DNA from 2 places in the Amycolatopsis sp. cmx-4-54 genome. Region 1 is predicted to be linked to the other one. Evidence: predicted binding sites of a transcription regulator. Region 1 holds the regulator's gene; the other holds the start of a gene.
The links. The regulator HspR, encoded in region 1, represses chaperone genes until heat shock. The targets are predictions, from matches to a motif close to ANNTTGAGTNNNNNNNACTCAANNT.
Positions count from the first base shown of each region.

Region 1 (3,402 bases):
AGAGCGTCGAAGGCCCCAAGGGGCTCCGCAGCTGCAACGGTGGTCTTCCCGGATTCGCCGAGCTCAACGACGAATCGAAGCCGTGGCCCGCCGCGTCGGTCGGCAACAGCGTGACCTTCAACTGGAGGTTCACCGCCTACCACCGGACCACGAACTACGAGTACTACATCGGCGGTACCAAGATCGCCGACATCAGCGGGAACAACTCCGCGCCGAAGGACCCGACGTCGCACACGGTGAGCCTGAACGGCTTCAGTGGCCGCCAGAAGGTGCTGGCCATCTGGAACATCGCGGATACGCCGATGGCCTTCTACAGCTGCATCGACCTGCAGATCGGCGGCGGCAACCCGCCGACCACCAGCAACCCGCCGACCACGAGCAACCCGCCCACGACGTCGAACCCGCCGTCCAGCACCACCAACCCGCCCACCGGCGGCACCTGGGCGGCCGGGACGGCCTACACGGTCGGCAGCACGGTGACCTACGGCGGCACCACCTACCGGTGCCAGCTGGCGCATACGGCGATCCAAGGCTGGGAGCCGCCGAACACCCCCGCACTGTGGACACGGCAGTGAAACTGGCCCTCGTACTCGTCGCCGGTCTCGTGGCCCTCGCGGGCTGCGGGTCCGGCGACGGCTCACCCCCCAATGCCGGCGCGCCGATCTCCCCGGTCCCCCAGTCGGCGGGGGCGTCCGCGGGGTACAACGACGCCGACGTGATGTTCCTGCAGATGATGATCGCCCACAACGACCAGGGCGTGGAGATCGTCAAACTGGTGAAGGCCAAGCAGGGGCAGAGGCAGGAGCTGGCGAATCTCGCGGCCGCCATCGAGGCGACACAGCAGACCGAGACCACCGACATGCGGAACTGGCTGAAGGCCTGGGGCAAACCCGATACGGGCTCGGCGGACCCGCACGCGCACCACCATCACGGTGGCGACGGGCTCACCGACAAGGGACTGCTCGAAGCACTGTCCAAAAAGGACGGTCCGGAGTTCAGCCTCGACTTCGCCGACATCTTCGTCGCGCACCAGCACAACGGCGTCGCGCTGGCGAGGACCGAACTGAAGGACGGCAAGAACCCGGAGGCGAAGGCGCTGGCCCAGCGGATCATGGACTCGCGCACCGGCGAGGTACAGCAGATCCGGACCCTGGTGCCCGGCCAATGACGCAATTCGTCCTCTAAATGCGTTCAGTCACGAAGGGCAGGGCGGTGGCGTAGCGCGGGATCCCTCGGGACAGGGGGCGGTGACCACGTGGGCCGACCGCTCACTCCTGCCTCCGTCGACGTTGCGAAAGCCACTTTCGCAACGTTGAAGGTTGCGAAAGTGGCTTTCGCAACCCGCCACCTTGCGTCGACTCGCATTTAGAGGACTAGGTGCGGCGTTTGGGCTTCCAGACCACGAGAGCCGTCTGCTGCCGCAACGGAACGAGATCCTTGCGGTAGGAGGCGTGCACGGCCGCGGCCGTCTGTTCGGCGGCGACGTACGCCGCCGTGAGCTCCTCGGTCAGTTCGGCGATCCGCGCGCGGAGGGCGTCGACCTGGTTCTCCAGCTCGATGATCCGCTTGATGCCCGCGAGGTTGACACCGTCGGATTGGGACAGTCGCTGCACTTCGCGCAGCAACGCGATGTCCCGCATCGAGTAACGCCGTCCGCCACCGGAGGTCCGGCCGGGCGACACGAGACCCTGCCGGTCGTAGGACCGCAGGGTCTGTGCGTGCAGGCCGGAAAGCTGCGCCGCCACCGAAATGACGAACACGGGGGTGTCCTCGTCCGCACCGTGCGGCAGCCCGCCGAACATCGTGCTCACCTGCCTTCGAGAAGTTCGGTGATCTCCGGTCGCGGATCGTGATCGGCCATGGCCTCCGCGTAGGCCTCCAGCGCTTCACGGTCCTTGTCGTCCAGTTTGGCCGGGATGGCCGCCTGCAGGGTGACCAGCAGATCGCCCTGCGAGCCGTCGCGTTTCGCGATTCCCTTGCCGCGCACCCGGAGCACGCGACCGCTCGCCGTGCCCTCCGGCACCTTCAGCGAGACCTTGCCCTCGAGCGTCGGCACGGTGATCGTGCCGCCGAGGGCCAGTTCCGTGAAGGACACCGGCACGGTGATCGCCAGGTCGAGGTCCTTGCGCCCGAACACCGCGTGCGGAGCGACGTGCACGCGGACGTACAGATCGCCCGGCTGCGCGCCGCCACGGCCCGGTTCGCCCTGACCCGCCAGCCGGATCCGCTGGTCGTCGGCGACGCCCGGCGGGATCCGCACGGTCAGCGTGCGGGTGCGGGTGCTGATGCCCTCGCCCGCGCATTCCGGGCAGGGGTCGTCGATGATCGTGCCGCGGCCGCGGCAGTCACGGCACGGCTCCGAGAACGCGAACGCGCCCTGGCTCCGGCTGACCAGCCCGCTGCCCTGGCAGGTCGCACACGTCCTCGGGGAAGTCCCCGGTTTCGCGCCGTTGCCGCCGCAGGTGGAACAGGTCGCCGGGCTCGACAGCCGCAACGGCAGGGTCGCGCCCTTGACCGCCTCGACGAAGTCGATCCGGACGTCGGTCTCCACGTCCGAGCCGCGCTGCGGCCGGTTCGCCGTGGCACCCGCGGCGCCGCGGCGGCCGAAGAGACCGCCGAGGATGTCGCCGAGACCACCGAAGCCGCCCTGCTGCTGACCCGCCTGGCCGAAGATGTCGCCGACGTCGAAACCGCCGCTGCCACCGCCGGCACCCGGGAAGCCGAAGCCGCCGGGACCGCCGGAGCCGAAGAGGCGGCGAGCCTCGTCGTACTCCTTGCGCTTGGACGTGTCGGAAAGAACGCCGTACGCCTCGGAGACCGCCTTGAACTTCTTCTCGGCCTCCGCGTTGCCCGCGTTGGCGTCGGGGTGGTTCTCCTTGGCCAGCTTGCGATAGGCCTTCTTGATCTCGTCCGCGGTGGCGTCGGAGGAGACGCCCAGCTCACGGTAGAAGTCCTTACCGATCCATTCCCGTGCACTCACCGAACGTCTCCTCCTTTCACGCCGTATCGCCGATCAGCGGTTGTTCTCATCGAAAAGTTCGCCCTCGAGCGGCAGCTCGCCGCCGACGGGCTGGTCTATCGGTTCGGTCGTGGAGCCGCCAGGCTCGTGATCGGTGACCCCGACCAGCGCCGCGCGCAGCACGCGTTCACCGAAGCGGTAACCGCGGCGCATGACCGTGGTGACCGTCGGCCCGGTGACGTCCGGCGACGTGCTGTGCTGGACCGCCTCGTGCACGCTCGGGTCGAAGGGCTCGCCCTCCGCGCCGAACGCCTCGAGCCCCGACCGCTGCAGGCTCCCGACCAGCTTCTCGCCGACCGCCTTGAAGGCACCCGTCAGATCACCGTGCTGCTCCGCTCGCTCGAGGTCGTCGAGCAGCGGGAGCAGATCGTTGACGACCGACG
Region 1 covers NZ_JAEBEJ010000002.1:592,114-595,515, reverse strand. The annotation lists gene ACLJQ7_RS08080 (lytic polysaccharide monooxygenase) at 1-575, shown strand, start outside; gene ACLJQ7_RS08075 (DUF305 domain-containing protein) at 572-1,168, shown strand; gene ACLJQ7_RS08070 (heat shock protein transcriptional repressor HspR) at 1,374-1,802, opposite strand; gene dnaJ (molecular chaperone DnaJ) at 1,808-2,980, opposite strand; gene grpE (nucleotide exchange factor GrpE) at 3,014-3,402, opposite strand, start outside.

Region 2 (3,402 bases), on a different contig from region 1:
GCGGTGGTGGGCCGGGCGGCGCAGAGCGCGTCGACCACCGCGCCCTTGCCTTCGTCGCCGAAGCCGAGCCCGACCACCACCACGTGTCCGTCCAGGAGATTCATCGCAGCACCACGTCGCTCGGCCCGCCCGGCTCCGGTACCGCCGAGGTGACGACCGATTTGGTACCCAGCTTCGCCAGCGCCTTGCCGACCGCCTTGCTTTCGGCGACCGAGCCGACGTCCGCGAGATCGGCGAGCGCCCGGTCGACGTCGACGACCCGCTCTTCCAGCCCGATGGTGGCCGCGATCAGTTCGCACACCGCGCCGGGATCGTCGAGCTTCAGGAAGTTCTGGCCCAACAGACCGCTCCAGTGTTCGCCGATCTCCGGGTCGTTGTAGTACGACGACTGGTTCGGCAGCACGAAGTAGACGTGCCATTTGCGGGCCAGCTCCCGGTAGACCGAGGCCGGGTCGATGTCCTCCCGCACGTCGTCCCCGATCACCCGGCGGATGTGGCGAGCTTCCAGCGCCGGCTTGTTCAGCTCGTCGCCGATGATGAACAGATACCCCTTGCGGCCACGGTTCTGCCACGCGTCGGTCACGACGTGCCGGGCCATGAAGTAGGCGGCCAGTTCGTAGGACTCGCTCTTCTGCCCGCCGCCACCGCCTTCGAGGAAGATCGTGCGCAGCTGCTCGTCCATCCGGTTGTCCGATTCGAACTGCCCGACCTGCAACGGAACCCGGTCGCTGTCGGCGTCGCCGATCGCGCCGAACAGGACCTGCGGGTCGGTCAAGTAGCCCCGGCGCTTCAGCAGGCCGTGCAGTTTGCCGAGCTTGCCCTGCATGACCCGTGGCACCCGGCGCATCGAGCCGGTGACGTCGAACAGCACCGCGATCGGCGTCGAATCGCTGTGGTCGGCCGAATCCCGGCATTCCCGGACGGCGTTCAGCGGGTCGAGCGCGGGTGCGACCTTCCAGTCTTTCGCGGGTCTGGAGCGCAGATCGGCGGTGTAGCCGAAGTCGTCCTCGCCCTTGGCCCGCCGGAAAGTCTTCGCGGCGGCGTAGGCGTTGTCGTCCCAGTGTCCGTGTCCCATGGTCAGGCTCCTGTCTCGGGGATGGTGAAGGGTCGGAAGGTGCGGGGGCCGTACAGGTCGTCGAGCAGCGCGTCGTACTCGTCGAGGAGATCGGCGGCGTCGGGTCGTTGTGCCGGGGCCTCCTGTGTGCACCAGATCGCGAACTCGCGTTGGCGAACTTCGTTCGGTGCCAGGAGGTTCAGCATCATGTGGTGAAGCATGTGGACGTCGGTGCCCGCGGTCATCGGTAGTCCTTTGTGGACTTCCGGCGGATAGTCGACGGACTTGTCCGCCGCGAGCGGGAGCGCACCGTCTTCGACGGCGAAGGACCAGCCGACGACGACGATGCCGTGCTGTCCGGGATGGACGAGCACGTTGTCCGCGGTGAGGTGGCCGTGGACGACACCCGCGCGATGGGCGCCCGCCACGGCCCGCAGGAGGCGCCGGTGCATCCACGCGTAGTCGCGGCCGTCGAGCCCGCCGGGAAAGGCTTTCCCGATGTCGGCGAGGGTGACGAACCCGTCGACGAGCGGATCGAGGACGCTGAACGCGCGGTCGCCCCTGGCCACCGGACCCGAAGTGTCCAGCAGCCGCGGGTAATAGGGCCGCAGCCATCGGTGCCGTTCGGTGAAGCCGTCGAGCGTGCGCAGGGCCGCCCACTCGGCGTGGATCAGCGGGTTGAGCACCGGGTCGCGGACGAGTTTCACCAGATAGGGCCCGGTGGTCCGGTAGGTCGTCGCGACGCTGCCCACCGCGTACGGCGAGGTGAGGGTGTACGCCGACGTCGCCGTGGTGACGGTCTGGCGTCCGGCGCGTTTCCAGTCGTCGTGGAGGCGGTTGAGGGTGGCGGCGGCGCGGTGGGCGCGCTCGTCGCCGGGGTTGCGGTCGGGGTGGAGCACGGCCGCCAGCTCGCGGTAGCGATGGCGGGCGAACAGAGCGGCCGCGTCGACCGTGTTCTCGATCATCGTCACGGCGTCTTCCCTGGTGAGCATAGTTTGAGTCTAGACGACTCTTACTTCGGATCGCAAGGGGTGGGTACAAATCCCGTGCCGCGCGGCGGCCTCGGCCCATAGGCTGGCCGAGCCGGGCAGGGGGTGTTGGTGGTCTTCCGGGAACTGGATCGGAAAGACGGGCAGCGGACGAACGCGGTGATCATCGCGTTCGTGATCGGGATCGTCTGGGGGGCCATCGCGGCCTTCGCCGGACGATGGTCAGTAGAAGGGCTGTCCGGCACTTACGACGTACGTGCCGTGATCTCCGAGTGGAACTCCAAGACCACCGAAGGACAGAACGGCCCGCACACCACCTACGAGGTCTTGGCGATCGCCGAAGACGGCCGCGCGATCGAAGTGCCGACACGAGACGTGTTCGGCCTTGCTGATCCAGTGGTCGCCCGGCTTTCGTCGGTGACGGACCGGGTTCTGTCCGTGCGCGGGGCCACCGACGTCGTGGAAGCCCACCATCCCTGGGAGAAGATCACGGCGATGTCCCTTGGCTGGGCGCTGCTGGCGCTCGCGGCCATCGTGCTGGTCAAAGTGGCGAGACCAGGGATCGCGCGAAAGGCGCTGCCCTTTCTTGCCGGGCTGGCCTTCGCCGCGTTCGTCGTGCTGACGCCGGTCGGGTTCGGCGGGACGGCCTACGGCAAGGCGGCCGGCCCGGTCCCGAATTTCTGGGAACTCCGGCGCGACCTATGGGGACCGCCGCCGGTGTTCGCCCGTGGACAGACCGCCGTCTCCGGGGAGGCGGCCGTGCGTGTGCTCGACAGCAGGCCCGGGCCGCCCGAAGGAGCCGAAGCGTGGTTGAGCGGATTCCACGTCCTCACCTTGCGGATCGAGGCGTCCCGCCTCGGTGGCACGGCACTGGCGCTGTCGGCCGACGAACACGGTGAGCCGGAACGGGTCAAGGACTGCGCGGGTGCTCCCGGCGCTTTCGACGGCACCACGGGTCTCGTCTGTTTCGTGGTCCCGCCCGGATATCGGCCCGAGTACCTTCTCGTCGGCGAACTCGACCGCGAAGTCCTGCTGAGGCTCCGATGACCGCCGAAAGGAAATCCGGCGGTCGTTCCCTGACGCTTTCGATCGTTCTCCCGTTTCTGGTGTTCCTCGGAATCGTCGGGGGCTTCCTCGGTTCCAGCATCGGTGAACTGAGCGCCGGCGAGGACGTCACGGTCACCGAGATCTCGGGATGCACCTCGGAGGGATCCGCGGTGAACGGCCAAACCCCCTACTGCTCCGGGAAATGGCGCTTCGCCGACGGCCGTGCCGGGGGCGGCCGGATCCTGGGCGAGGAGATCGCGGCGGGAGACACGGTCTTCGCCGGTGACGGATTCGCCTACGCGTCGAGATCGC
Region 2 covers NZ_JAEBEJ010000007.1:175,407-178,808, forward strand. The annotation lists gene ACLJQ7_RS24190 (adenylosuccinate synthetase) at 1-104, opposite strand, end outside; gene ACLJQ7_RS24195 (hypothetical protein) at 101-1,075, opposite strand; gene ACLJQ7_RS24200 (adenylate cyclase) at 1,078-2,046, opposite strand; gene ACLJQ7_RS24205 (hypothetical protein) at 2,155-3,090, shown strand; gene ACLJQ7_RS24210 (hypothetical protein) at 3,087-3,402, shown strand, end outside.
Region 2: a site for HspR is predicted at 2,047-2,071, ahead of ACLJQ7_RS24200 (adenylate cyclase). Genes of this name have one in related genera too.